Regions from separate parts of the Bradyrhizobium sp. HKCCYLRH1034 genome, predicted to be linked through region 1. Evidence: predicted binding sites of a transcription regulator. Region 1 holds the regulator's gene; each other region holds the start of a gene.
The links. Region 1 encodes PhoB, which activates phosphate uptake and scavenging genes when phosphate is short. Its sites were predicted from a motif close to TGTCATNNANCTGTCAT; they were not measured.

Region 1 (9,670 bases):
CCTGCCCTGAATTCGATTAATGATCTTGCTTGGCGTCGTCGCGCTTGCCGGCGAGCCGCTTCACGGCCGTCACCGCCGCGTGCGCCGCAACCGCTGCGCCCACCGTGCCCGCGGCCACCATGCCGACCTGGTCGGCGTTGTGCTCGATGCCGAACTGCTTGATGTTGGTGAGGCGGTCGTAGAACGAGCCCTTGTCCCAGAAGCCGTCCTCCGAGCAGCCGATGCAGCCGTGACCGGACTGGATCGGGAACGACACGCCGCCGTTCCAGCGCACCGTGGAGCAGGCGTTGTAGGTGGTCGGGCCCTTGCAGCCCATCTTGTAGAGGCAGTAGCCCTTGCGCGCGGCCTCGTCGTCCCACTCCTCGACGAACTGGCCGGCGTCGAAATGCGGTCGGCGATAGCACTTGTCGTGGATACGCTGTGAGTAGAACATCTTCGGCCGACCCTGGCGGTCGAGCTCGGGCAGCTTGCCGAACGTGGTGATGAAGGTGACGACGCCGGTCATGACCTCGGCGATCGGCGGGCAGCCCGGCACCTTGATGATCGGCTTGTTGGTGATGACCTTGTCGATCGGCGTCGCCTGCGTCGGATTCGGCTTCGCCGCCTGCACGCAGCCCCAGGACGCGCAGGCGCCCCAGGCGATGATCGCCATGGCGTCCTCGGCCATCATCTTGAGCTTCTCGACGAACGGCTTGCCGCCGTCGATGCAGAACATGCCGCCCTCGTTCAGCGGCGGATTGCCCTCGACTGCAAGAATGTACTGTCCCTTGTACTTCGCACGCGTCTCTTCGAGGATGGCCTCCGCCTGGTGGCCGGCCGCCGCCATGATGGTGTCGTCATAGTCGAGCGAGATCATCGACAGCACGGCATCCTTCACCAGCGGATGCGCCGAGCGGATGAAGCTCTCCGAGCAACACGTGCATTCGAGCCCGTGCATCCAGATCACCGGCGTGCGCGGCTTGGTTTCGAGCGCGTTGGCGATGCGGCTGGCCGCGAGCGGCCCGAGGCCGAGGCTCGTTGCGGTGAGACTGCAGAACTTGTGAAAGCTGCGCCGCGTGATGCCCTGACGCCTGATGACGCTGTAAAAAGTTTCCGTTGCCGCGCCCATGAGTCCTCCCCTGACATCGCGTTGGCGATCATCTGATCGCGTTCTGGCGAGAAGGACAGCAAGATGCGGGCCAGCATCATTGCTGGATTTGAATCATAATGATTCCAGATGCTTGCAGCAGCGAGGCCGCGATCGTGGATCCTTGGAAGGCGGATCGCGCGCGATAATCGGAAATCACGCGCTTTGCACCGACAAGCTTGTTTCCGCTTGCTGCCTGCCTGTGTGCAGCGCGCTCAATGGGCCGTGCAGACCATGCAGGGATCGAACGACCGCACGACGTGCTGAATGCCGACCGCACGCGCGCCGGCAGTGCCGACCTCGGTGCCGACCAGCGCCTGTTCGAGCGGGCCCGCTACCCCATCCGCGTCGCGCGGAGAGAAATTCCAGCTCGTCGGCGCGATGATCTGATAACGCTCGATCCGGCCGGAGCGCACCGCGAGCCAGTGGCCGAGGCTGCCGCGCGCAGCTTCCACGAGCCCGACGAAATTGCCGTCGGCCGCGCTGGCGCTGCTGTCGCAGAACGGCTCGTTGAGACGCAGCCCCTTGATCCAGTGCTCGATCGACAGCGCGAGCCGCGCAGTTTCGATCAGCCGGGCGATGACACGATTGCGGACATTGCTGCGACCGCTCGCGAGCAGCGCGGTGATCAACGGCTGACCGTCGATGGCCTGCCTTGCGAGAGCGCCGACCTCGACCGGTTCTCCCGCAAGACGCGGCGCCTTGCACCAGCTATAGGCGTCGGCTTTGTCGGCATCGGGCACGGTGCGGCTCTCGGCCGGATCGAGCGACGTATCGTGCATCCAGGCGTGCGAGACGTCCTCGGTGATGCCGTCCGACGGCAAAGCGTGGACCTCGCCGCTGCTCGTGCGGACACCAGCGCGAAAACGAGCCCCATTGAAATCGTGATACGCGCCGAAGCTCATCAAGAGACCGGGTCCGCTGCCGAGGTCGGCCAGCGCGAGCGCATCGGCCAGCCGAAGGAAATGCGCGAAGTCGCCGGCGCGGCCCTCCCGCCAACGGTCGAGCTCGTCCGATGTCGACAAGGCGAGCACGTTCTCCAGCTTGTCGGCAAACACGACGCGTTCAAGGAAACCGCGAAACGACGCCGCGATCGCGTTGAGCCGCACGCGCTCGCCGAGCTCGATCGCGCGCGTCGTCCCGCCTGGCTGGAAGGCGAGACTGTGCGGCCATTTGCCGGCGATCAGGCCCATGATCTCGAGCAGCCGCGCGCGGGCAGGCAACGCATCGCGGGCCGCGCTGCCCTTCGTGGCCGCGAAGCGCTCGGCCGTAGCCGAATGCCAGGCATGCGAGGCGTAGACGTCGCGGGCGAAGTCCGGCATGAAGAAGATGTAGAAATGCGTCAGATGGTCGGCTGCGTTCTCGGCCGCGTGCGCGATGTTGGCCGCGAGGACGCCGTTTGGCGCTGCCGCAATACCCATGGCCTGGCGCAACGCCGCGGCGGCGGCGATCGATTGCGACACCGAGCAGATGCCGCAGATTCGCGGTGCGATCACCAGGGCGTCCAGCGACGGCCGCCCCTCCAGGATCTGCTCGAAGCCGCGATAGAGCGGCGCCGTCACCTCCGCCCTCGTGACGCGACCGCTCTCGATATCGAGCCTGACCTCGAGATCGCCTTCGACACGATTGAACGGTCCGACCGTGATCCGCGTCATGGACGGCGCTTGTCGCCGGCACGGCCCGGCGGCACCACGACATGATCCGCCGTCGCATTGACTCGGACGCGACGCGGCGTGGCCGATTTCGACAGCGCTGCGAGCGCGACGAACCAGGCCTTGGGCATGTCGGTCGGAAGCCCCACGGGAATGCCGGCGAGCTTGGCCGTCTGCAGATAGTTCTGCGCGCTCTCGAAGCCCGGCGAGGTGCAGGCGATGCAGGCGTAGCCGCCCTTGGTGCAGGAGCCGCCGCCGTTCCACGAGCGCTGATTGCAGTCGCCGACCGCTTGCGTCGCGCGGCAGCCGAGATGCTCCATCAGGCAGCCGCGCTCCGACATCGTCTCCGCGCTCGCCTTGAACTCGTAGAACTCGTTGCGCGAGCAGCCGTGATGCGCCAGGTGATTGGCGATGAAGGTCGGACGGCCGACTGCGTCGAGGCCGTCTGCCGACAGATCGCCCGAGGTGAGCGCCAGCAGGCTTTCCATCATCCAACCCGGATGCGGCGCACAGCCTGCGACGTTGATCACCGGCAGCCCGCGTTTCGAGCGGAAGCCCGCGCCGAGCGCGCCGCCGATGTCGCTGCCCTCGAACTGCAATCCGACCGCATCGGTCGGGTTGATGCCGGCAGCAGGAATGCCGCCATAGGCGGCGCAACTGCCGACGGCAACGACGTAGTCGGCCAGCGGCGCCAGATCGAGCAGCCAGTGATAGATCGAGCGGTTGGTGCCGGCGAGCATGTTGAAGCGGCCGGTCAGGCCAGGTCCGCGCGCCACCGAGCCTTCGAGCACCAGCAGATCGAGCCGCTCGCGACCGTCGCGGATCGCCTCCAACAGCTCCAGGACCTCGTCCCCTGTCTGCTCGCTGACGGAGGGATGCCACACCAGATCGATGCCGGATTGGCGCAATTCGTCGAACCAGCCGGACGCGCCGCTTTCCAGGATCGACATGGTGCAGCCGCCGCAGCTCGCACCCTGCAGCCATAGCATCCTGATCGTTCCCTCAGAGCCGACCATCATAAGGCCCCGCTCCTAGCCCGTCTTAAGCGTTCCGCTTCGTATCACCGGCGGGTTTAGCGCCCCCGCATGAACACTGGCAAGCGCTTCCCCGGGCATAGCCTCGGAACCGCGCTGGCTGCGACCGAGCAGCATGGCGATCGCCCAGATCAGTCCGAACAGGCCAATCGCGACGATCCCGAGATTGGCGACATCGTCGCCCAGCGCGGTGGCGACCCTCGTCCATCCCCCGGTCAGGCCAAGCCGCGGCGCCAACAGCGTGATCGCCTCGAAGCCGCCGATCACCAGCGCGATCGCGACAGAGGCGCCGGTGATCACGAGGTTATAGCGCAGCTTGCGTGCGGGATCGGTCAGCGCCCAGCGATAGGCGCCGACCATCAGCATGCTGTCGGCGGTGTCGACGGTGGCCATCGCCGCCGCGAACAGCGCCGGAAACACCAGCACGTGCGCAAGACTCGCGCCGCGCGCGGCCTCGGTCGCCGACAGGCTGAGAAGCCCGATCTCGCTCGCAGTGTCGAAGCCGAGACCGAACAGGAAACCGAGCGGATACATGTGCCAGGCGCGTCCCACCAGGCGGAGCACGGGGCGCAGCAGGCGGATGAGGATGCCCCGTCCGGGGCTTCCGGCGGTTTCCATCTCGGACTGCGGCTGTGCGGCGCGGCGCCAGAGGTTCACGAACAGAATGAGGTTCGCCAACGCGATCAGCAGCAGGAAGCCGGCCGACACCGACGTGCCGATGACGCCGCCGATCGCCCTGATCGCGCTCTCTTCATCCAGGAGGTCGGCGCCGGCGATGAGGCTCACGACGATGGTGGCGATGACGACGACGCTGGAATGGCCGAGCGCAAAATACAGGCCGGCGGCGCGCGGGGCGCTACCGTCCTGCACCAGCTTCCGCACGACGTTGTCGATCGCCGCGATGTGATCCGCATCGACCGCATGGCGCAGTCCGAGCAGCCAGGCCAGCATCGCGGTGCCGACGATGGCGGGCCGGTCGGCGTAGAGCGCGAACGCCCAGGCCCAGGCGAGCGCGTTGGCGGCGACCAGCCCGCCGACGAGCGCAACGTTGCGGCCGGGCTGCGATCGCCACCACAGCAGCCGAGGGGCACGAGGATGATCAATTTGAACAATCGTCATACTCGGACTATAGCAAGAGCCAGGCCAGTTCGGTAAAGCCCCCCGCTGCAGGCAAAAGCTGCAGGAAAACGTGGGCGGCCCTTCCCGGATTGCCCTCTCGCTTGGCAACCCGCTATCCAGTCACGCACAGATCATGACCAGCGGCGGGACATCTTCTTCTCTCGCCCCTCCTTCGCTCACCGCGCCGAGGCACTCTGTGCCGCGATCTCGCGCCGCACGACCGCCTCGAACTGGCTCGCGGGGGCGGCGAACATCAGCCGGGTCTCCTCGTGGAACGCCGAGAAGATGCCGACCACGGCCGGCTGTCCGCCGACTTCGGCCATGATGGGGGAGCCCGAATAGCCGAAATTGGCGAGGCAATGCACCGTCAGCAGCATCCCGTCCTTGGTCATGCCGGCGCTGCAATTGCGCTGGCCGGTCGGCGAATAGCGCCGCTCCTGGCCATAGCCGATCTCGGAGATGGTTCCGGCCGTGGTCGCAGCCTGCAATTCCTCGCGCGTCAGCGCCCTGACCTCAACCGGCTTCGACGGCAGCGCGTCCTTCAGCACGATCAGCGCCCAATCGGCGGGCGAGCGGTCGAGCGACCACCTGTCGTGCCGGGTCGGGACGAAATCAGGCGCCACGATCAGCTTGTCGGCGACCGACGATGCCGCCGGCGTGCCCCTGTTCATGCCGGCCAGGAAGCGGACGTTGCCGGGGCTGACCTGCGCCACGCCGTTGAACACGCAATGCGCCGCGGTGAGCACGACGCGCGGCGCGACCAGCGTGCCGGTGCACCAGCCGCCGGTCGAGTATTGCGCGACGGTGACGACGCCGATCGACGACGCCGGCCACGAGGTGGGATCGACGACCTCGCCGATGTGGCGGTCGAGCCCGAGCAGTTGCTCCGGACGCGGAGCGGCGATGCCGGCCTCCGCCGATTCCGGCTTCGGCCGCCAGGCCGCAATGGCACTCTGAGCCTGGACGCGCTGCGGCTCGGTCAACTTGACCCGCTGCACGTCGCGGCCGGCCGATCGCACGCCGCTACGGCCCGCCATCACCAGCCAGGCATAGCCCTGCACGACGTCCTGTTTCACACCGCGGCCGTCGAGCAGCATCAGGCCGAGCATGTATTGGGACTGGGCGAAGCCCTGCGCCGCGGCGCGGCTGAACCAGCGGCCGGCTTCGCCGTAATTGCTCGCAACACCTTCGCCATTGACGTAGGCGATGCCGAGATAGTGCTGCGCGACGGCGAGCCCCTGATCGGCGGCCTTGCGGTACCACGCCAGCGCCTCGGCGGGGTTGCGCGGTTGGCCCCAGCCGAAGGCGTGCATGAAGCCGACGTCGAACTGCGCCCGCGCATCGCCCTTGGCGGCCAGCGGCAGCAGCCGTCGCATCGCCGCCGCATGCTGCCCGTTGCCTGCCGCCGCGACCGCGTCTTCGAGCTCGGCGGCCGTGGCGCCCGCCGCGCCGCCGAGCAGCACGGCAAGAGATATGATGATGGTCTTGATCAAGGGCGTCCGCTGGGACCGAAACATCGTGACGGGCCACGAAGCAGACACGATCAAGACGGCGGCGGCGTGGCGGAAAGCGGACCGCGATCTCCTCAATCGGGCCGCCTCGCGTCTCACACCTGCTGCGTCCTCACGCCCGATCGCCCCTTACACCTGCTCGCTCTTGGCGAAGCGATCATCGAGCGCATAACCGGCGCCGCGCACGGTGCGGATCGGGTCCTGCTCGCGGCCGGGATTGAGCAGCTTGCGCAGGCGGCCGATATGGACGTCGACGGTGCGCTCGTCGATGTAGATGTCGCGGCCCCAGACACTGTCGAGCAGCTGCTCGCGGCTGAACACGCGGCCGGGATGCTCCAGGAAGAACTCGAGCAGGCGGTATTCGGTCGGGCCGAGATCGATCGGCCTACCAGAGCGCGCCACGCGGCGCTTCTCGCGGTCGAGCTCGATGTCGCCATAGGACAGCACGGTCGCCAGCCGCTCCGGACTCGCCCGCCGCAGCAGGCCTTTCACCCGCGCCAGAAGCTCCGGCACCGAGAACGGCTTGACGATGTAGTCGTCGGCGCCGGTCGCGAGGCCGCGCACGCGCTCGCTCTCCTCGCCGCGTGCGGTGAGCATGATGATCGGCAACTGCCGGGTCTCGGTCCGCGCCCGCAGGCGGCGGCACAGCTCGATGCCGGACAGGCCCGGCAGCATCCAGTCGAGCACGACGAGATCGGGAACACGCTCCTTCAAGCGCGTGTCGGCTTCGTCGCCGCGCGCCACGGTCTCGACCTCGTAGCCTTCGGCCTCGAGGTTGTAGCGCAGCAGCGTCGTCAGCGCCTCCTCGTCCTCCACCACCAGAATTCGGGCGCCCATGTCTGAACCGTCTCTCTCAGTTGCCGGGGATCGTCGATGCGAAGCTCGTCATGTCGCCCTTCGGGCGCTTGTCCATGATCTGCTGGCCTTCGATCATATAGAACACCGTCTCGGCGATGTTGGTCGCATGATCGCCGATGCGCTCGATGTTCTTGGCGCAGAACATCAGGTGGATGCAGAACGAAATGTTGCGCGGATCCTCCATCATGTAGGTCAGGAGCTCGCGGAACAGCGAGGTGCAGATGGCATCGACTTCCTCATCGCCCTTCCACACCGTCATCGCCGCCGGCAAATCGTGCGCGGCATAGGCGTCCAGCACCGTCTTGACCTGCGACTGCACGAGATCGGTCATGTGCTCGAGCCCGCGGATCAGCTTCAGCGGATGGAAGTCGCTCTCCAGCGCCGCGACGCGCTTGCCGATGTTCTTGGCGAGGTCGCCGATGCGCTCCAGATCGGTCGCCACGCGCATCGCGCCGACGATCTCACGCAGGTCGACCGCCATCGGCTGTCGCCGGGCGATGGTAAGAACGGCGCGCTCCTCGATGATGCGTTGCAGCTTGTCGACCTCGGCGTCGGTGGCGACCACCTTCTGGCCGAGCGCGATGTCGCGCCGCACCAGCGCATCGACGGAATCGACGATCAGCCGCTCGGCGAGGCCGCCCATCTCCGATACCAGACGGGTGAGGTCCTGCAGATCGCTGTCGAACGCCTTGGCGGTATGTTCACTGGCCATGATGATCTCCTGAAGACAATGTCGTCGGCGTCAGCCGAACCGGCCGGTGATGTAATCCTGGGTCCGCCGATCACTCGGCGAGGTGAAGATCTTGCTGGTGTCGTCGAACTCGATCAGCTCGCCGAGATACATGAAGGCGGTCTTGTCGGAGACGCGCGCCGCCTGCTGCATGTTATGCGTCACGATGGCGATCGTATAGTTTTCGGCGAGTTCCTGGATCAGCTCCTCGACCTTGGCGGTCGAGATCGGATCGAGCGCCGAGCACGGCTCGTCGAACAGGATCACCTCCGGCCGGACCGCCACGGTACGCGCGATGCACAGCCGCTGCTGCTGGCCGCCTGACAGCGACAGGCCCGAAGCGTTGAGCTTGTCCTTGACCTCGTTCCACAGCGCGCCGCCGCGCAGCGCCTTCTCGACCCGGTCGTCCATCTCCGACTTGGAGATCTTCTCATAGAGCCGGATGCCGAAGGCGATGTTCTCGTAGATTGTCATCGGGAACGGCGTCGGCTTCTGGAACACCATGCCGACCCGGGCACGCAGCAGGTTCAGATCGAGCTTGGGATCGAGGATGTTGGTGTTGTCGAGCATCAGCTGCCCGGTCGCCCGCTGCCCCGGATAGAGATCGTACATCCGGTTGAAGATGCGCAGCAGCGTGGACTTGCCGCAGCCGGACGGGCCGATGAACGCGGTGACGCGGTTGGTGCCCAGCGACAGGTTGATGTTCTTCAGCGCATGATGGTCGCCGTAGTAGAAGTTGAGGTTGCGCGCGGTCACCTTGGCCGGCGCATCCGGAAGCGCCTTGCCGTGAAGAGCGTGATTGGGCTGACTGACGGAGACGGACAGTTCGGTCATTTGGTGTTCCTCTCGGCGCCGAGAATGCGTGCACCGATGTTCAGGGCGAGCACGGCCAGAGTGATGAGAAGGGCTCCGCTCCAGGCCAGTTGTTTCCAGTAGGCATAAGGGCTCTGGACGAAATTGTTGATGGTGACGGGCAGGTTCGCCATCGTCTTGGAAAGGTTGAGGCTCCAGAACTGGTTCGACAGCGCGGTGAACAGCAGAGGCGCGGTCTCGCCGGCGACGCGGGCGGTCGCCAGCAGCACGCCGGTGATGAGGCCCGAGCGCGCCGCCCGATAGGCGATGCGGCGGATCACCAGCGAGCGCGGCAGGCCGAGCGCAGACGCCGCCTCGCGCAGCGGGTTGGGCACGAGCAGCAGCATGTCCTCGGTGGTGCGCAGCACCACCGGGATCACGATGACCGCCAATGCAAGGGAACCCGCGAGTGCCGAGAAGCCGCCCATCGGCACCACGACCGCACCATAGATGAACAGGCCGATGATGATCGAGGGCGCCGACAGCAGGATGTCGTTGATGAAGCGGATCACCGAGGTCAGGCGGTCGTTGCGGCCGTATTCGGCGAGATAGGTGCCGGCGAACAGGCCGAGCGGCGCGCCGATGCCGACGCCGATGATCGTCATGATCAAGGAGCCGACGATGGCGTTGCGCAGGCCGCCTTCGCTGGAGCCGGGCGGTGGCGTGTCGGCGGCAAAAACCTGCAGGCTGAGGCCGGCGAGTCCGTTATAGAACAGCGTGAACAGGATCAGCGCCAGCCAGGTGACGCCGAACATCGCGGCGGCAACGCAGAGGCCGCGGATCACGAT
Region 2 (9,670 bases), on a different contig from region 1:
ATAATTGGGCGCCGAACACCGACCGCTATCGCAAGCTCGCGACCTTCGTCGACGCCTTCTTCACCAAATTCCCGGCATTCCAGAATCCGCCGTTCCATCCGAAGTGGAAGGAGGTTTCGCTTTCGGCGCCGCTCGCCGGCTGGCAGCGGCTGCCGTCCGCGAGCAAATGGCTGGAGAGCCATGCCATGGAAGGCGCACAGCGCGACCGCTTCGATGACTTCCTGAAGCAGAGCAGCGCCGGCAGGGCGATGCCGAGCGAGGCCGACCGCGAGGCGCTGTTCAAGCAGTACCAGGCCTGGGAGGCCGAGAAGACCGGCAGCGCCCGCGCCCAGGCGCGCGGCCAGCGCTGAGCTCGTAGCGTTCGACGAAGTCCCATCAAGAGAAAAGCCCCGCGGATGCGGGGCTTTTTGCTGTTGTGCCCTTCCGAGGCGCTGATTGCGGGCGCCCGGCTTGCCGGCCGGAGCCGCCGTCAGCCGATATTCTCGCCGTCAGCGTTCTTGTCTGCCGCCAGCCGCGCGAGTACGGCGCGGGCTGCCGCATGATGGTCGGGCGTGATGTGCGAAGCGACCATGCGGATGGCGGTGGCGAGCACCGCCGCGTCGTCGGTGAAGCCGAGGATGGGCAACACGTCAGGCATGAAGTCGAACGGCACGACGAAGTAGGCGATGGCGCCGAGCAGGGCGACCTGTACGTGCCGGGGTGTCTCCTTGTCGAAGGCGCAATAATACGCTGCAAGCAGCTCCTCGGCGAATGGCAGCCGCGCGACAACCTTCTTGAACTTGATCCAGAAACGACGGCGAAGGGTCTCGCGATCCCGGGCCAGCCGCTCCGCGGGCTCGAAGCCAACGCTGTAGTCGGTCGCATCCGACATGATGTCCGATCTCCGGTTCCCGACGGCGCTGGGGGCGCGGTCCTCGCCCTCGGATGTGGTGATGGCGGCGCCGGCCGCAAGGCGCGTGCCGTCGTCGCCAAGATCTCAGCCGCGCATCGTCGCGGCGATCGCATTCATCGCCTTGGCGAGCGCGATGTCGCGCATGGTCACGCCGCCTGCGTCATGGGTCGTGAGGACCACCTCGACGGTGCGGTAGACGTTGCGCCACTCGGGATGATGGTCAGCCTTTTCAGCGACCAGGGCGACGCGGGTCATGAAGCCGAAGGCTTCGTTGAAGTCTGTGAATGTGAACGTGCGGGCGATGGCCTCACGGCCTTGCGCCTCGGACCAGCCGGGAAGCTCCCGCAAGGCGGTGGCGCGTGCCTCCGCCGACAATGGTTGCGGCATCTCGATCTCCTCTTGTGGTGCAATCGACCGGACACGCGGCGGCATCCGGGTGATTGCGGGGCTACCTCCGGCTGGATCGCGCCGGTGTCCGGTTGCCAAGACTAACCGAAAACGCATCCCGATCAGAGCCTTGTCACAGGCGCGATGCCGGAGGCGCTTGTAACTGCCCCGATCCTCCGGCGACTGGTGCGATGGTAACCATGACGCAGATGTCACCCCGGGCGGACAAGAAATTTGCTACAGTTCGGCTCTATTGAAGGACGACGTGGCCAGACGAAGCCGCCTGTGGCATCGCCCGGGCCTGGGACCACCGGAGGACGGGATCTGGTAGATACTCAGACCACGCCAGCGCAGCGCTCACGGATGCGCCCTGCCGTGTTCATCGTCATCGCCGGGATCCTTGCGGTCGTCGGCGCTTTGACGGGGGCCTACTATTTTGCGATGCGTCCCGTGGTGCTCAAGATCGCGGTCGGTCCGCCCAACAGCGACGACCTGAAGGTCGTCCAGGCCCTGACCCAGGCCTTTTCCCAGTCGCACGCCTCCGTCAGGCTGCGGCCGGTTCCGACCGAGGGCGCCGCACAGAGCGCGCAGGCGCTGGCCGCAGGCAAGGTTGATCTCGCGATCGTCCGGGGTGACCTCGAGGTCCCAAAGAACGCGCAGGCCGTGGCGACGCTGCGCAAGAACGTCGCCGTGCTCTGGGTGCCTCCGGGCGGCAAGGGCAAGGGTCGCAAGGGCGCCAAGATCACCAAGATCTCCCAGCTCGCGGGCCACAAGGTCGGCATCATCGGTCGGACCCCGGCGAACGCCAATTTGCTGAAGGTGATCCTGCATCAGTACGGCGTCGACGCCAGCAAGGTCGAGATCGTCCAAGTCCCGATCACCGAGGCCGCCGAAGCCGTGCGCAACCAGCGGGCGGACGTCTATCTTGCGGCCGGACCCATCAATAGCAAGATCACGGCGGATGCGATCGCCGCTGCTACCAAGGACGGCGGCACGCCGACCTTCCTGGCGATCGATTCGGCCGAAGCGATCGCGCAGAACCACCCCGAATATGAATCGACCGAAATTCCCGCCGGCGCGTTTGGCGGCTCGCCCGATCGTCCCGAGGACGAGGTGAAGACCATCAGCTTCAACCACCACATCGTGGCGCGCAAAGGCCTGTCGGATTCGACCGTGTCCGCGTTCACCCATCAGCTTTTTTCGGTGCGCCAGCAATTGCTGTCGGAGTTCCCGCTGGCTGCCAAGATCGAGACCCCCGACACCGACAAGGACGCCGCGATTCCGGCGCATCCCGGCGCGGCGGCGTTCATCAACGGCGAGGAGAAGACATTCCTCGACCGCTACAGCGACTACATCTGGTGGGGCCTGATGGCGCTTTCGGCGATGGGTTCGGCCGGTGCGTGGTTCGCCGGCTATCTCAAGCGCGACGAACGCACCATCAACACCTCGCTGCGCGATCGTCTGCTGGAGATGATCACGATCGCGCGCAAGAGCGATTCGACCGAGGAGCTCGACCAGCTGCAGAGCGAGGCCGACGAGATCCTGCGCAACACGCTGACCTGCTTCGAGGACGGTGCAATCGAGCACGCGGCGTTGACCGCGTTCAACATCGCGCTCGAGCAGTTCCACAACGCGGTGGCCGATCGCAAGCTCATCCTGATGAGCATGCCCGCCAATCTGCAGCGAACCGGCGCGCAGTTGCGTGCCGCCGGCACCTGAGGGCGGACGATGTTCGCCCTGCGGCCGCGTCACGCGCTGTCCACGGCGCGATTGTAATTCCAGCGTCATCAATCTTTTCTAGGTCTGCCGGGCCGTGGCTCGCGCCGGCTCCCGCGCGCGATCCGACCAGGAGATCCGCATGACGCTTCGCATTCCTCGACCGCACACCGCCCTGTCCCGCCGCCGCTTCCTGTCGACGGCCGCCGCAGCCGGCGTCACGACGCTGGCGATGCCCTATCTGAGCCGCGCCGCCGACCGGCCGCAGATCACGCATGGCGTGCAGTCCGGCGACGTCGGCATGGATGGTGGCGTGGTCTGGGCGCGCGCCGACCGGCCGTCGCAGATGCTGGTCGAGGTGGCGACCACCGAATCGTTCAAGGACGCGCGTACGCTGCCTCCGATTGCCGCGCTTCCGGAAAGCGACTTCACGGCCAAGATGCTGATCGACGGCCTTCCGAGCGGCCAGGACATCTTCTACCGTGTCAAGTTCCGCGACCTGTCGCATACCGCGGTCGAAAGCGAGGCCGTGGCCGGCCGCTTCCGCACCGCGCCAGGCAACAAGCGCGACGTCTCGTTCGTCTGGGGCGGCGACGTGGCGGGGCAGGGCTGGGGCATCAATCCCGATGATGGCGGCATGTTCACCTTCTCGACGATGAAGAAGCACCGCCCGGACTTCTTCCTGCACTCCGGCGACACCATCTACGCCGACGGTCCGATCAAGTCCGAGGTGAAGCTGCCGGACAACAAGGTGTGGAAGAACCTCACCGTGGAAGAGAAGGCCAAGGTCGCCGAGACGCTCGACGAATTTCGTGCCGCCCACAAATACAATTTCCTCGACGAGAATGTTCGCGCCTTCAATGCCGAGGTGCCGATCTTCGTGCAGTGGGACGATCACGAGGTCACCAACAACTGGTCGGCCTCCAAGGAGCTGCCCGCCGCCTACAAGGAGCGCAACATCCAGTTGCTCGCGGCCCGCGCGGCGCGCGCCTTCCACGAGATGTATCCGATGCGCGAGAGCATCATCGAGCCGGGCCGAGTCTATCGCACCATCAACTATGGCCCGCATCTCGACGTGTTCGTGCTCGACGAGCGCAGCTACCGCGGCGCCAACGGTCCCAATCTCGAGGACAAGTATGGTCCGGCGTCCTACTTCATCGGGCCGGAGCAGATGCGCTGGTTGAAGCAGGCGCTGCTCAATTCCCGCGCGACCTGGAAGGTGATCGCCTCCGACATGCCGCTCAGCATCATCGTCTATGACGACGCGGCCAACAAGAAGGGCTCGGAAGCCATCGCCCAGGGTGACGGCCCGGCGCGCGGCCGCGAGCTCGAGATTGCCGAGATCCTGCGCTTCATCAAGACGGCGCCGATCCAGAACACGGTGTGGCTGACGGCGGACGTGCATTACGCGGCCGCGCATTATTACGATCCGAACAAGGCGCAGTTTCAGGACTTCGAGCCGTTCTGGGAGTTCGTCTCCGGCCCGCTGCATGCCGGCACGTTCGGTCCGAACGAGCTCGACAACACCTTCGGCCCCGAGGTGCGCTTCATCAAGGCGCCCGGCCTCGACAAGCAGAATCTGCCGCCGTCGGCCGGCATGCAGTTCTTCGGCCACGTCAAGATCGAAGGCGCCACGGGCCAGATGACCGTGACCCTGCGGGATCGCGCCGACGTCGCGCTGTGGTCGACCACGCTCGATCCGAAGCTCGGCTGAGGTCTCGTTGTTCGGCGGCAAGACGATCGCGTGCGGCGACGGCAACTAATCGCGTCGCCGCAGCACCGCCTCCAGCGCCTCGGTCGGGCAAGGCTTCGGCAGCCGCGGCCGGTCGGCGAATGCGGCCGGCACGCGGTCGGCGCCATAGCCGGTCGAGAATGCGAAGGGAATGCCGAGCGCCGTCAGCCGCTCGGCAATCGCAAAGCTCTTTTCGCGGACCAGGCCGACATCGAGCAGCGCGAATTGCGGGACGCGCTCGGCGATCATGGCGAGGGCGGTTGCGACGTCGGCTGCGATCCTGATGTCGGGAACGCCGAGGTCGGTGATCGTGTCTTCCAGTCCGAGTGCAATGATGGGGTCGTCTTCGACGACCAGCACATGCTGATAGAACTCGGGCACGCCTGATTGCGAGCTGGTCATGGGATCTGCGGGTTCCAGGATGAGGGATGGACCCCGCGGCCGGCGCCTCCTCTCGAGCGCGCTGGCGGGTTCCTGGAACCAAGGCAGCATATCAGAGTTCCTGTGTCGGTGCACTTGTGAACACAAGGTGCACGGATCACGCACATGCGTTGCGCACGGGGATGACGATGCTGAGCCAAGGTGTGACCACGCTGAGCCGGGAGCGGCCCTACAACAACCTGCTGCGGCGGCTCAGTCCGGCCGACTACGCGCTGATCTCGCCGTATCTGGTGGAGGACGAGGCAACGCCGAACGAGCTGCTCTACAGTCCGGGTGACGACGTCCAGATCGTGCATTTTCCCTGCGGGCCGGCGCTGACGTCCTATCTCGTTCCCAATGAGGATGGCCGCGACGTCGAGACCATCCTGGTCGGCCGCGAGGGCGCCGTCGGCGGGATCGTCAGCGAAGGCTTCCTGCCGGCCTACACACGGATCGTCGTCAAGTTCGGCGGCCCGTTCGCACGGCTGCCGCTGTCCCGCCTGGCGGCCGCCAAGCTGCAATCCAAGACGCTGCGCAACGTGTTCGCGCGCTACGCCGATTGCATGCTGGCACAGATGTTCCAGTCGACCGCCTGCAACGCAATCCATTCGATCGAGCAGCGGACGGCGAAGTGGATCGTGGCCGCGATGGACCGTACCGATGGCGAGCCGATCGTGCCGCTGACGCATGAGCAGCTGGCAACGCTGCTGGGCGTCGGCCGCAGCTACGTCAGCCGGGTTGTCCAGACCTTCAGGGCCGAGGGCATTCTCGAAACCCGCCGCGGCGCCTTCATGGTGCGGGACTTCGACGCGCTGAAGCGCCGCTCCTGCCTGTGCAACGAGGCCGTGAAGACCCATTTCGAAGAGGTCCTGCGCGGCGTCTATCCGACCGAGCAGGCCGCGGCGGGCTGAGCCTGCAGGCGCCATTGACGTCCCGCGTACAGACTCCAGCCAACCGCGTTGGCTGTCAGCGCTGGTCCTCGTGGGATTGCCGGTCGGAGTGGTTGATCTTGTCTTCTCCCGCGCCTCCCGGAGGCGCGTGGCGGCGGAGGCGTTAGCCAGCCGCTCGGAAACCGCTCCCCGTTCCTGAAAGCAGTCATTGTTTTTTGGCATTTTCTGCCTATATTGCGCCGCAACGCGTGAGGTCTGCCCGGTCGATTGGCCGGGCTTCCTATTTGGGGCTGCCGGCCCCTGCCGCCGAACGAGTTTCGCGAGCGCGCGTCGCAAAGCTAACAGCTTGATTCGACTATAACAAAGCGCGCGCCCCGCCGGGGACAGAGCACGGGCTCTTGAGAAAGCTTAGAAGACACCGACCATGAATCTTCGCAACATCGCCATCATCGCCCACGTCGACCACGGCAAGACCACCCTGGTTGACCGTCTCCTGCAGCAGTCGGGTACCTTCCGCGAGAACCAGAAGGTCGCCGAGCGCGCCATGGACTCGAACGATCTGGAGCGCGAGCGCGGCATCACCATCCTGGCCAAGGCCGCCTCGGTGCAGTGGAAGGACACCCGCATCAACATCGTCGACACTCCCGGCCACGCCGATTTCGGCGGCGAGGTCGAGCGCATCCTGAACATGGTGGACGGCGCCCTGGTGCTGGTCGACGCCGCCGAGGGCCCGCTGCCGCAGACCAAGTTTGTGGTCTCCAAGGCGCTCAAGGTCGGCCTCAAGCCGATCGTCGTCATCAACAAGGTCGACCGTCCTGACGCCCGTCCGACCGAGGTCATCAACGAGGTGTTCGACCTGTTCGCCGCGCTCGACGCGTCCGAGGAGCAGCTCGACTTCCCGATCCTGTACGGCTCGGCCAAGCAGGGCTGGATGGCCGAGAGCCCGGAAGGTCCGAAGGACGCCGGGATGCAGCCGCTGTTCGACCTGGTGCTGCGCCATGTGCCGGCGCCGTCGGTCGAAGAGGGGCCGTTCCGCATGATCGGCACCATCCTGGAGGCCAACAACTTCCTGGGTCGCATCATCACCGGCCGCATCACCTCGGGCAGCATCAAGCCCAACCAGGCCGTGAAGGTGCTGAACGCCGAGGGCAAGGTCGTCGAGCAGGGCCGTATTTCCAAGATTCTCGCGTTCCGCGGCATCGAGCGCGTGCCGCTCGACGAGGCCGAGGCCGGTGACATCGTCGCCATCGCGGGCCTGACCAAGGGCACCGTCGCCGACACGTTCTGCGATCCCTCGGTCGAGACTCCGCTCCCGGCGCAGCCGATCGACCCGCCAACCGTGTCGATGTCCTTCATCGTCAACAACTCGCCGCTGGCGGGCACCGAAGGCGACAAGGTCACCAGCCGCATGATCCGCGACCGCCTGCTGCGCGAGGCCGAGGGCAATGTCGCGTTGCGCGTCGTCGAATCCGCCGACAAGGACGCCATGGAAGTGTCGGGCCGCGGCGAATTGCAGCTCGCGATCCTGATCGAGACCATGCGCCGCGAAGGCTTCGAGCTGTCGGTGTCGCGTCCGCGCGTGGTGCTGCAGAAGGACGAGGCCACCGGCGCGTGGCTGGAGCCGATCGAGGAGGTCGTGATCGACGTCGACGAGGAGCATTCCGGCGTCGTCGTGCAGAAGATGAGCGAGCGCAAGTCCGAGATGATCGAGATGCGCCCGTCCGGCGGCAACCGCCTGCGGCTGGTGTTCTACGCGCCGACCCGCGGCCTGATCGGCTATCAGGGCGAGCTGCTCACGGACACCCGCGGCACCGCGATCATGAACCGCCTGTTCCACGGCTATGCTCCGTTCAAGGGCGAGATCGCCGGCCGCCGCAACGGCGTCTTGATCTCCAATGACCAGGGCGAGGCGGTGGCCTACGCGATGTTCAAGCTGGAGGACCGCGGCCCGATGATGATCGAGCCGGGCTGGAAGGTCTATCGCGGCATGATCGTCGGCGAGCACACCCGCGACAACGATCTCGAGATCAACGTCTTGAAGGGCAAGCAGCTCACCAACATCCGCACCACGTCAAAGGACGAGGCAGTCCGCCTGACGCCGCCGATCAAGATGACGCTGGAAAAGGCGCTCGCCTATATCGAGGACGACGAGCTGGTCGAGGTCACGCCGAAGTCGATCCGGCTGCGCAAGAAGCATCTCGATCCGAACGAGCGCAAGCGCGCCGAGAAGCAGAAGGAAGCGGTGGCGTAATTTCCGCCCTCCATTCTCAAATGCGTCATGGCCGGGCTTGTCCCGGCCATCCACGTTTTGGGGCTTGCGAGGACGACGTGGATGCCCGGCACAAGGCCGGGCATGACGACGGAGTTGGATGAGCCAATGTCTTTCCCATCCTCCATCGACATCGCCATCATCGGCGCGGGTGCCGCGGGCCTCGGCGCCGCACATGCGCTGCAGGACAAGGGCGTCTCGTTCATCGTCCTGGAGGCCCGCGACCGCATCGGCGGGCGTGCCCGCACCATCATGGCTTCGCCTGATGTCACGTTCGATCTCGGCTGCGGCTGGCTTCATTCGGCCGATCGCAATTCGTTCGTCGCCATCGCCGAGCGGCTTGCTTTCACTATCGACACCAGTCGGCCGCCCTGGCGCGACCAGGCCTATGACGCGGCATTTCCGCGCGACGAGCGTGAGGAGTTCTTGCGGGCGCTGGAGGCGTTCTTTACGCGCACCGCAGAGGCCGCCAAGAGTGGCCGAGATGCCCCGGCGAGCATCTGCCTGGAGCCTGGCAATCGCTGGAACGGCATGATCGATGCGATCTGCACCTATCTCAACGGCTGCGAGCTCGACCAGATGTCGCTGCTCGACTTCGATGCCTATGAGGACACCGAGCTGAACTGGCGCGTTCGCCACGGCTATGGCGCGCTGGTCGCCGCCTATGGCGGGGGCCTGCCGATCGCCATGAGCTGCAACGTGACCCTGATCGATCACGGCGACACGCGCATCCGCCTGACGACCTCACAGGGCACGCTGACGGCCGACAAGGTCATCGTCACCGTGCCGACCAGTCTCATGGCCGACGAAACGCTCCGCTTTTCGCCGGCCCTGCCGAGCAAGGTCGAAGCCGCCGCTGGCCTGCCGCTCGGTCTCGACAACAAGGTGACGCTGGCGCTCGACGGCTGGGAGCACCTGCCGAGGGATTCGGGCATGCGCGGCCGAAGCCACACCGCGCGGGTCGGCAGCTTCCAGCTGCGCCCGTTCGGCCAGCCCTGCATCGAAGGCTTTTATGGCGGCAGCTTCGCCCGCGAGATCGAGGCGGCGGGCGAGGGGGCCTTGGCGGCGCAGGCGATCGACGACATCGCGGCCCTGCTCGGCAACGACATCCGCAACAGCCTCCGTCCGCTCGCCGAGTCCCGCTGGGGCGCCGACCCGTTCGCGCGCGGCGCCTATTCGCATGCACTGCCTGGACATGCCGACAAGCGCGCCGTGCTGGCCGCGCCGGTTGATGATCGGCTGTTCTTCGCCGGCGAGGCGACGCCCTTGGATTTCTTCTCGACCGCCCATGGCGCGCGCGACAGCGGCGAGCGCGCGGCGCGGGAAGCTCTGGCGTCATTAACCAGGCGCTAGTCCATCGATCG
Region 3 (9,670 bases), on a different contig from region 1:
GTGTTCTCGGCCCCGACGATCGATTCACCCAGCGCATATCCATGGACGAGGCCGGTCACGGCGAACAGGCCGGCGACGGGCAGCACACCGAAACGGCCACGCATCACCACCACCAGCCCAACCACGACGGTGGTCAGGCCGACCAGCAGCTCGGCAGCCGGGATGTTGGCCTTGGCCACATGAAGGCCGACGCCCGCGATCATCGCGGTGGCGAAGGCGAGCACCGGCGCGAAGCCGCGGCCCAGAAGCGCTGCAACGATGCCCGCGCCCACGATCGCCGCCAGATGGTCGATTCCGATGACAGGATGGCCGAGGCCGGACAGCATCCCCTGTGCAAACGTCTGCGGCAGCTTGCCCCCCATCATGTGATGCGCGAAGGCGGGATCGGTGGCGAGCAGCATCAGGCTCGCGGCTGCAAAGGTCGTGGTGCGGGTCAACTTCATGGCCGTCTCCGTCGCTTGCCGGCTCCCCAGAGGACCGGACGATGCGCTGCATCCGACGGCACCCCGCCCATCCCGGCGGGATCAGAACCAGCATCGCGACTCCCCGCGCGACGGGTCGGCCAACAGCAATATCGACGGCAGGTCTCCTGGCTCTCGGGTCACCGCATGAAGCCACCTTCCCGGTTTCCCAGTGGTGTCTTGGCCTCACACTCGCCGATTACAGTTGCGGGGGCAGCCACGGCCTTGGGTCAAGAACCCGCACCGTGTTCCCTAAATCTCTCCTTTCGGAGAACCGTCATCTGTTAGATACGGGTCGCACCAAAGCCCGTCAATCGGAATCGTCCCCATGGTCCCCGCCCCGCCGCATCCCGCCCTGCCGCGCCTGACGCTGGTGCTCGGCGGTGCGCGCTCGGGCAAGAGCCGCCATGCCGAGGCCCTCGTCACCGCCCTTCCGCCGCCTTGGACCTATGTTGCGACCGCGCAGGCCTTCGACGCCGAAATGACCGACCGGATCGCCCAGCACAAGGCGCGCCGCGCCGAGGGATGGCAGACGCTGGAGACGGCGCATGATCTCGCGGGCCTCGTCCGGTCAAGTGGAGAATCGGGCGTACCGATGCTGATCGATTGCCTGACGCTCTGGCTCAGCAACGTGATGCTCGCCGACATGAACGTGGCGGCAAGATCAGCCGAGCTGATCGACGCGCTCAGGAACTCGCATGGCCCGATCGTGGCCGTGTCCAACGAAGTCGGACTGGGCATCGTGCCGGACAACGCGCTCGCGCGCGCCTTTCGCGACGCCCAGGGGCGACTGAACCAGGACATCGCGGCCTTAGCGGATCGCGTGATCCTGATGGCGGCGGGACTGCCGCTGACGTTGAAGTGACGAGGAGACAATGCCGATGACCGGAAGCGCCGACGATTCACGCCACAAGGCGAAGATGGAGAACCGCAAGGCGGTGCAGGATGCCGAGGTCGCCTCCAAAACCGTGGAGAAGGGCCTGCTGATCGTTCACACCGGCAAGGGCAAGGGAAAATCGACGGCGGCGTGGGGCCTGATGCTGCGCGCACTCGGCCGCGGCTTTCGCATCGGCGTCGTGCAGTTCGGCAAAGGCGCGTGGGAAACCGGCGAGCGCAAGGCGATCGAGAAGTTCGGCGATCAGGTGTCGTGGCACACGCTCGGGGAAGGCTTTACGTGGGAGACGCAGGATCGTGCGCGCGACGTCGCCGCGGCCGAGCGCGCCTGGGCGAAGGCTAAGGAGCTGATGGCGGATCCGTCGATCCGGCTGCTCGTCCTCGATGAGCTCAACATCGCGCTGCGCTACGATCACCTTGATATCGCAGACGTCGTCGCCACGCTCGCAGGGCGCCGTCCCGATCTGCACGTCGTCGTCACCGGGCGCAACGCCAAGCCGGAGCTGATCGAGGCCGCCGATCTCGTCACCGAGATGAACCTCGTGAAGCATCATTTCGCGGCCGGCGTGAGGGCGCAGGAAGGCATCGAGTACTGAGCTCATGAGCGCGCGGGCCATCATGTTCCAGGGCACCGGCTCCGACGTCGGCAAATCGCTGATCGTCGCGGGGCTCGCGCGCGCGCTGACATTGCGCGGCCTCAAGGTGGCGCCGTTCAAGCCGCAGAACATGTCGAACAACGCCGCCGTCACCGCTGATGGCGGCGAGATCGGCCGTGCCCAGGCGCTGCAGGCGCGCGCGGCGCGGCGGCCGATGACGGTGCACATGAACCCGGTGCTGCTGAAGCCACAAAGCGAGATCGGGTCGCAGGTCGTGGTGCAGGGCCGCGTCATCGGCACCGCCAAGGCGTCCGCCTATCAGGCGATGAAGCCGCAACTGATGGCGGCCGTGCTCGACAGCTTCCATCAACTCGCGGCGGATGCCGACATCTTGCTGGTCGAAGGCGCAGGCTCCGCCTCCGAGATCAACCTGCGCGGCGGCGACATCGCCAACATGGGTTTCGCGCAGGCGACGCAGATTCCGGTGGTGCTGATCGGCGACATCGATCGAGGCGGCGTGATTGCGAGCCTGGTCGGCACCAAGACGGTGATCGCGCCCGACGATGCCGCGCGCGTGGCAGGTTTCCTCGTCAACAAGTTTCGCGGCGACCCCGCCTTGTTTGCGTCGGGCATGAACGAGATCGCGCAGCGGACGGGGTGGACATCGCTCGGGCTCATTCCGCATTTTTCGGATGCGCGCCGCCTGCCAGCGGAGGACGCGCTTGGCCTGGCTGAACGCGGATCATCGGGAGGACAACGGCCGAAGGTCGTCATCCTCGCCTACCCGCGCATTTCCAATTTCGACGAGTTCGATCCGTTGCGGCTGGAAGATGGAATCGATCTGCAGTTCTTGCGGCCAGGCACGCCGATCCCCGGCGACGCATCGATGGTGATCCTGCCGGGCTCGAAGGCGACGATCGCCGATCTCGCCGCCCTGCGTGGCGCCGGCTGGGACATCGATCTTATCGCGCATCTTCGCCGCGGCGGTCGCGTGCTCGGCATCTGCGGCGGCTATCAGATGCTGGGGCGCGTGATCAGCGATCCCGATGGGCACGAGGGTGCAGCTGGTTCCGTCGCGGGACTTGGCCTGCTCGACGTCGAAACGACCCTGACCGATGACAAGGCGTTACGCGAGGTCCAGGGCACGCTGACGCACGATAAGCTCTCGTTCCGCGGCTACGAGATGCACATCGGCCGCACGGAGGGACGGGCGACACAGCGCCCCTTCCTGACCTTCTCCGATGGCCGGCGCGATGGCGCCATCGCGCCTGATGGCCTGGTAGCCGGCTGCTACGTGCATGGCCTGTTCGCCGACGACGGCCTGCGCAGCCATTGGCTGCGCGGCCTCGGCGCGACGACCAGCGGCCTCTCCTATGAGATCGATGTGGACACGACGTTGGATGCACTCGCGGCGCATCTCGAGCGCTACGTCGACGTTGACCGTATCCTGGCATTGGCGAGCAAGCCCGCGCCGCCCGTGGCGGCTACAGGATCCTGACCAGGACGAGTCCTGCGACGACCAGGGCCTGAACCAGACAGGCCAGCCGATACAGCCGCAAGGCCTGCCGGATGTCGGACGCGTCGAGATCGGCGCGCCCGTCGCCCATCCAGGCATCGGTGACGAGATGACCGTGATAGACGCGCGGCCCCGCCAAGCGCAGTCCGAGCGCACCGGCCATCGCCGCTTCGGGCCAGCCGGCGTTGGGCGAACGGTGCTTCGACGCATCGCGTGCAACGGCTCGCACCGCGGCCGAAGCCGAGGCGCTCGGGATGCAGGCCGCGGCGGCTGCGATCCACAGCGCGGACAGGCGCGAGGCCGGCAGGTTGACGAGATCGTCGAGCCGCGCCGCCGCCCAGCCGAACGCGCGGTGACGGTCCGAGAGATGACCGATCATGCTGTCGGCGGTGTTGAGAGCCTTGTAGATCAGGATGCCCGGCAGCCCGCCGACGACGAGCCAGAACACGGGCGCGACGACGCCATCGGAGAAGTTTTCTGCCAGGCTCTCGACCGCGGCCCGCGCAACGCCGGCTTCATCCAGCCGATCGGGATCGCGGCCGACGATCATCGAGACGGCTCTGCGGCCGCCCTCGAGCCCCTCCTGCCCCAGTCCCTCTGCAACCGCGGCGACATGCGTGTCGAGACTGCGCTGGGCCAGCAGGCTGCTTGCCGCCACACCAAGGATGATGGTTGCGACCGGTTCGCCGACGAGCGCCTGCATGACCCATGTTGCGGCGAGACCGGTGGCCATCATCCCCGCGACGAGCAGGCACACGAGCGCAATGCCGCGCGCGCGTCGTGCGGCAAAGCCGTCTGCTGCCCTGTTCCAGCGGCGGTCCCCCCATGCTATCAGCGCGCCCACCCACATCACGGGATGACCGATCCGCTGCACCAGGACCTGGGGATAACCGACCGCCGCCTCGACGAGGAGCGCCGTGAGCGCGAGAGAGACGAACATCGATCTCCGCTGAAGGAAAGACATGTAAAGGAAAGAGATGGACGACAGAGCGACTAGCATGCGCGCGGACGAGCCGGAAGCGATCCTTCACGGCGGCGATCTCGCTGCGATCAGCCGTCGCTATCCGGATGCGCCAGCGCCGTGGATCGATCTGTCGACCGGAATCAACCCGATCCCCTATCCCGTGCCGGCGATCCCGGCTGAGAGCTGGGCGCGTCTGCCTGGCAAATACGAGAATGACGCTTTACGCGCAGCGGCCGCGGCTCGCCATGGCGTGGCAGAGCCCGACATGATCGTTGCCGCGCCCGGCACGCAGGCGCTCTTGCAGATCCTGCCCAGACTGCGCCCACCCGCGACCGTCGCCGTGCTCGCGCCGACCTATGAGGAGCATGCGCTGTGCTGGCGCCGTTGCGGTCATCGCGTCAGTCTGGTCGATGATCTCGATGCGCTCGCTGGCGCCGATGTCGCCGTGGTCGTGAATCCCAACAATCCGACCGGCCGCCTGCTGCCGCGCGACGCACTGGTCAGCATCGCAGCGGGGCTGCGCCGGCGCGATGGTCTGCTGATCGTCGACGAAGCATTCATCGATCTTTATCCCGCCGATGCCAGCCTGGCAGCCGACTTGCCGCCGGCGACGATCGTGCTGCGCTCGTTCGGCAAGGTTTACGGCCTTGCCGGCGTCCGCCTCGGTTTCGCGATCGGCTCCGTCGACATTGTACGGCAACTCCGTGATGCGCTCGGGCCTTGGGCCGTGTCCGGACCGGCGCTCGCGATCGGAACGACGGCGTTGGCGGATGAAAACTGGTTGCACCAGACACGCGCCCGTCTCGCGAAGGATTGTTCGCGCATTGACGATCTTCTGAGCATGGCCGGCTGCGCGGTCCTCGGCGGCACGCCGCTGTTCAGACTGATCACATCGCCGAGCGCGCCTGACATTGCCGAGCGGCTCGCCCGCCATGGCATCCATGTCCGGCGTTTTCCGGCTCAAACAAGCTGGCTGCGCTTCGGCCTGCCGGGCCATGAGACAGGCTGGCAGCGGCTGGCGCAGGCGCTCGGCAGCGCGTCCTAGCCGAGAACGCAGGCGGCAAGCAGCAGCGTTTCCGTGACCTCGATGCTGGCGCCATGGCAATCGCCGGTGATGCCGCCGAGCCGCCATTGCCAATAGAACGCGATTCCCGGAACCAGAGCGATCGCGATCAGCGTCGGCACCGCACCGGCCAGCGCGCCGATCGCGAGCGCGCCGCCCCAGGCGACGATGACGTTCCAGCCGACGCTGTTCGAGATGCTCGCCCCCAGCCCTGGCTTCAACGACAGCAGGGTCTTATTGCAGATCAAAGTCCCCCAGCGTGCCCAGGCCGGGATCAGCACCAGCGCCCAGGCCGTCGGGCCCGTCGCCAGCTCGGCGATCAGCACCAGCTTGGCGGCGATCTGCAAGCTGATCGCGACGACGGCAAAGCTGCCGGCATGGGGATCGCCCAGCACGGCGATGAAGCGTTCCGGCCTGCCATGCGAGGCGCCGAACGCGTCGGCGACGTCGCCGAGCCCATCGAGATGCAGCGCGCCGGTGATCCCGATCCAGGCGACCAGCACGGTCAGCGCGACGATCCAGGGATCGGCATCATGAAAAAGGCGGGCGACCAGCGCCAGACAGGCGCCAATCACCAGTCCGGCTGCCGGAAACCAGACCGACGCCCGTGCAAGATCGTCCGGTCGCGACTCAGCGACCCGCGGTGTCGGCAGCCGTGTCAGGAACTGCAATGCGATCCAGAATTCACGCAGACTCATGGCTGGATGATCTCGACGATTTCGCCCCAAGATACACCATCACCGCCCTGCCCGGCTTCGAGCGTGATCCGCGTGCCGGGCCGGATGCGCAGGCTCCACAGCTGGCGCAGCGGCCAGCCGAGCAGATGCGAGAGCGCTGCGCGCATGGCGCCGCCATGCGCAACCACCAGAACCGGCGCAGGCTCGGGCCGGGTAAGGATACGATGTGTTGCGCGCGCCACTCGCGCCTGCAAATCGGACCAGCTCTCACCGCCCGGCGCCCGGACCTCAGCATCGGCATGGAAGGTGTCGAGCAAGGCTTCGCCTCCGGGCTCCGCGGCGATGTCGCGATGCGTCCGCCCGTCCCAGAGGCCGAAATCGAGCTCGCTCCAATCCGCGTCGATGTCCAGCGCGCAGCCGGTCAGCCGGGCATAATCCTCCGCTGCCGCACGTGCGCGCGCCAACGGCGAGCTGACGACGCTGCGCCAGATCCGACTCCGCGTCTGCCGCCGGAATTGATCCCAGCCGGGCTCGCTGAGCGGCGGGTCGGTGCGGCCGTCGAGATGGCCGTCCCGTCCTGTCGTCCCGTGCCGCAGCAGATCGATCCGCATCAGGACTTGGCTCCCGAGACGGCGGCCTCCGCAAAGGTGGCCATGCCCCCGTGGAGCGCGCAGGCCAATCGGATGATCGGCAGCGCAGTGGCGGCGCCCGAGGCCTCGCCAAGCCGCAGATCGAGGTCGATCAGCGGACGGGCACCGAGCGCGTCGAGCACGATGGCGTGGCCGCGCTCGGCCGAGCGATGCGAGAACAGCAGCCACGGACGGCAGGAGGGATTGAGGCGGACGGCGACCAGCGCCGCGACCGAGACGATGAAGCCGTCGACCAGCACCGGCCAGCGCCGCTGCGCGGCGGCGACGATCGCGCCGGCCATCGCAATGATCTCGAAGCCGCCGACGGCAGCCAGGACGTCCGCGACGGCCGCTCCCGCCGTGAGCCCGTGTCGCCCCAACGCATCGGCAATCACCGCAGCCTTCCTCGCCCGCCCGGCGGCGTCGAGCCCGGTGCCACTGCCGACGATGTCCGCGGGCGCGCATGACAGCAGCGCGGCGGCGATGGCTGCCGCCGACGTCGTGTTGCCGATCCCCATCTCGCCGAAGATCACGAGCTGCGGCGCGTGATCGGCCTGCCGCGCCACCGCGCGCCGTCCGGCGTCGGCCGCGAACGCGACCTCCTCCGGCGTCAGCGCCGCCCCGGTGCTGAAGTCGCGCGTGCCGCGCCGCGGCTTGTCGACGACGACACCGGGCACCGGCTCATCCGCCAGCGTACCGACATCGACCACCTCGAGCGGACAGCCCAGGCTGCGCGCCAGCACCGAGATCGCCGCGCCACCGGCCGCGAAGTTGTGCAGCATCTGCACCGTCACTTCCGGCGGATACGCCGACACGCCCCGTGCCGCGATGCCATGGTCCCCCGCGAACAGCACCACCGGGACCCTATCGGCCCCCGGCCGCTCCAACGCCTGCAGCGCCGCCAGCTCGACCGCCACCTGCTCCAATCGCCCAAGGGCGCCAATCGGCTTGGTCAACTGGGCCTGGCGTTCCAGCGCCGCCTGCCGATGGAGCTCGGACGGGGCCACACAATCAAGGCTGATCCATTCGGGAAGCACCACGGATCCTTTCAGCATCACTCGGGTTCAGGACGATTGCCACTGCGAGGCGGCCGAGACAAGCTCCGTGAGGCGCCCTATTGTCATCGAACCGTCATCGAACGTGACGACAGGTGGCTGCCCACGCAGCCCGAAAGACTCTCATGGAATACTTCCGCCGTTTCACCTTCTTGTTCGCCGCGCCCGTCTTCGAGACCGACGACCTTGCGGGCGTCCGCTTCAACCAGATCATCGAGGAGATCCAGCGCTCGGGCTTCGAGGTGGTGCGCGCCCGCAAGCTGGAGGACGCCGAGATCGCCGTGCAGACGGATGCCGCGATCGGCTGCATGGTCGTCGATTGGGGCAAGAAGGGCCTGGAAGGCAAGACGGCGTCGCTGATCAACCTGATGCGCCGTCGCGGACTGGACTTCCCGATCATCCTCCTGATCCGCCGCAAGCGGTTCGAGGATCTGCCGGTCGAGGTGCTCGACTTCATCGACGGCTATGTCTTCCTGTCGGAGGAGACGCCCGCCTTCATCGCCAAGAACCTGGTCAGCCGGCTGAAGCAATATGCCGAGACACTGAAGACGCCATTCTTCGGCGCGCTGGTCGACTACGCCGAGGAAGGCAACCAGCTCTGGACCTGCCCCGGGCACAATGGCGGCGTGTTCTATAGCCGCAGCCCGATCGGCCGGGTCTTCGTCGAGCATCTCGGCGAGGCCGTGTTCCGGGACGACCTCGACAATTCCGTGCTCGATCTCGGCGATCTCCTGACCCATGAGGGGCCGGCGCTGCGCGCGCAGAAGGAAGCGGCGCAGATCTTTGGCGCCGAGAAGACCTATTTCGTCCTCAACGGTACCTCGACCTCCAACAAGGTCGTGCTCGGGGCCCTGGTCACCGACGGCGACCTCGTGCTGTTCGACCGCAACAACCACAAGGCCGCCCATCACGGCGCGCTGCTGATCTCCGGCGGAGTCCCGATCTACGTCCCAACGGTTCGCAACCCCTGGGGCCTGATCGGCCCGATGCGCTGGGATCTGCTCGATGAGGAGCACCTCCGGCAACAGATCCGCGACAACCCGCTGGTCAAGGATCCTGACGCCTGGCGCAAGCCGCGCCCGTTCCGCGTCGCGGTGGTCGAGCAGTGCACCTATGACGGCACGATCCACAGCGCCGAGATGATCCTGAAGCGGATCGGGCACCTCTGCGACTACATCATGTTCGACGAGGCCTGGGCGGGCTTCATGAAATTCCACCCGCTCTACGCCGGCCGCTTCGCCATGGGCCTCGGCGATCTCGGGCCCGACGCTCCCGGCATCATCGCCACGCAATCGACCCACAAGCAGCTCGCGAGCTTCTCCCAGGCATCGCAGATCCACGTCAAGGACCGCCACATCAAGGGGCAGCGGCGGCGGATCGAGCATCGCCGCTTCAACGAAAGCTTCATGCAGCACGCCTCGACATCGCCGTTCTACCCGCTGTTCGCCTCGCTGGACGTCGGCGCACAGATGATGAAGGGCCGCTCCGGTGAGGTGCTGTGGGACGACACGATCCGGCTCGGCATCGAGTTGCGCAAGAAGATCCGGGCGATGCGCCGCGAATTCGAGGAGAAGGAGAAGGATCCGGCGCGGCGCTGGTTCTTCGAGCCATTCGTTCCGGATCGCGTATCGATCCCCGATGCGGCCAATCCCGGGGCTAGCCACGACGTGGCCTGGGAGGCGCTCTCGACCGACCAGCTCTCGACCGATGCCGCGCTGTGGCAGCTCGCGCCCGGGGCGGCATGGCACGGCTTTCCGGATCTCGCCGCTGGCTTCACCATGACCGACCCCAACAAGCTGACCCTGCTGACCCCCG

Region 2: a site for PhoB is predicted at 3,051-3,067, ahead of ACQR0W_RS10095 (alkaline phosphatase D family protein). Genes of this name have one in related genera too.
Region 3: a site for PhoB is predicted at 7,919-7,935, ahead of ACQR0W_RS32130 (Orn/Lys/Arg decarboxylase N-terminal domain-containing protein). Genes of this name have one in related genera too.

Annotation. Positions count from the first base shown of each region.
Region 1 covers NZ_JBNPUW010000009.1:311,209-320,878, forward strand. Annotated here, with positions in the region: gene ACQR0W_RS22960 (hydrogenase small subunit) at 17-1,108, opposite strand; gene ACQR0W_RS22965 (nickel-dependent hydrogenase large subunit) at 1,342-2,781, opposite strand; gene ACQR0W_RS22970 (HupU protein) at 2,778-3,794, opposite strand; gene ACQR0W_RS22975 (HoxN/HupN/NixA family nickel/cobalt transporter) at 3,810-4,931, opposite strand; gene ACQR0W_RS22980 (trypsin-like serine protease) at 5,108-6,424, opposite strand; gene phoB (phosphate regulon transcriptional regulator PhoB) at 6,572-7,279, opposite strand; gene phoU (phosphate signaling complex protein PhoU) at 7,296-8,012, opposite strand; gene pstB (phosphate ABC transporter ATP-binding protein PstB) at 8,043-8,864, opposite strand; gene pstA (phosphate ABC transporter permease PstA) at 8,861-9,670, opposite strand, start outside.
Region 2 covers NZ_JBNPUW010000003.1:673,224-682,893, forward strand. Annotated here, with positions in the region: gene ACQR0W_RS10075 (TAXI family TRAP transporter solute-binding subunit) at 1-350, shown strand, start outside; gene ACQR0W_RS10080 (YkvA family protein) at 470-871, opposite strand; gene ACQR0W_RS10085 (4a-hydroxytetrahydrobiopterin dehydratase) at 977-1,324, opposite strand; gene ACQR0W_RS10090 (TAXI family TRAP transporter solute-binding subunit) at 1,655-2,998, shown strand; gene ACQR0W_RS10095 (alkaline phosphatase D family protein) at 3,138-4,709, shown strand; gene ACQR0W_RS10100 (response regulator) at 4,755-5,129, opposite strand; gene ACQR0W_RS10105 (Crp/Fnr family transcriptional regulator) at 5,297-6,058, shown strand; gene typA (translational GTPase TypA) at 6,462-8,288, shown strand; gene ACQR0W_RS10115 (flavin monoamine oxidase family protein) at 8,415-9,659, shown strand.
Region 3 covers NZ_JBNPUW010000021.1:12,067-21,736, reverse strand. Annotated here, with positions in the region: gene ACQR0W_RS32175 (HupE/UreJ family protein) at 1-443, opposite strand, end outside; cobalamin riboswitch at 563-755, opposite strand; gene cobU (bifunctional adenosylcobinamide kinase/adenosylcobinamide-phosphate guanylyltransferase) at 790-1,326, shown strand; gene cobO (cob(I)yrinic acid a,c-diamide adenosyltransferase) at 1,343-1,951, shown strand; gene ACQR0W_RS32160 (cobyric acid synthase) at 1,956-3,449, shown strand; gene cbiB (adenosylcobinamide-phosphate synthase CbiB) at 3,436-4,407, opposite strand; gene cobD (threonine-phosphate decarboxylase CobD) at 4,445-5,476, shown strand; gene ACQR0W_RS32145 (adenosylcobinamide-GDP ribazoletransferase) at 5,473-6,192, opposite strand; gene ACQR0W_RS32140 (histidine phosphatase family protein) at 6,189-6,782, opposite strand; gene cobT (nicotinate-nucleotide--dimethylbenzimidazole phosphoribosyltransferase) at 6,782-7,837, opposite strand; gene ACQR0W_RS32130 (Orn/Lys/Arg decarboxylase N-terminal domain-containing protein) at 7,981-9,670, shown strand, end outside.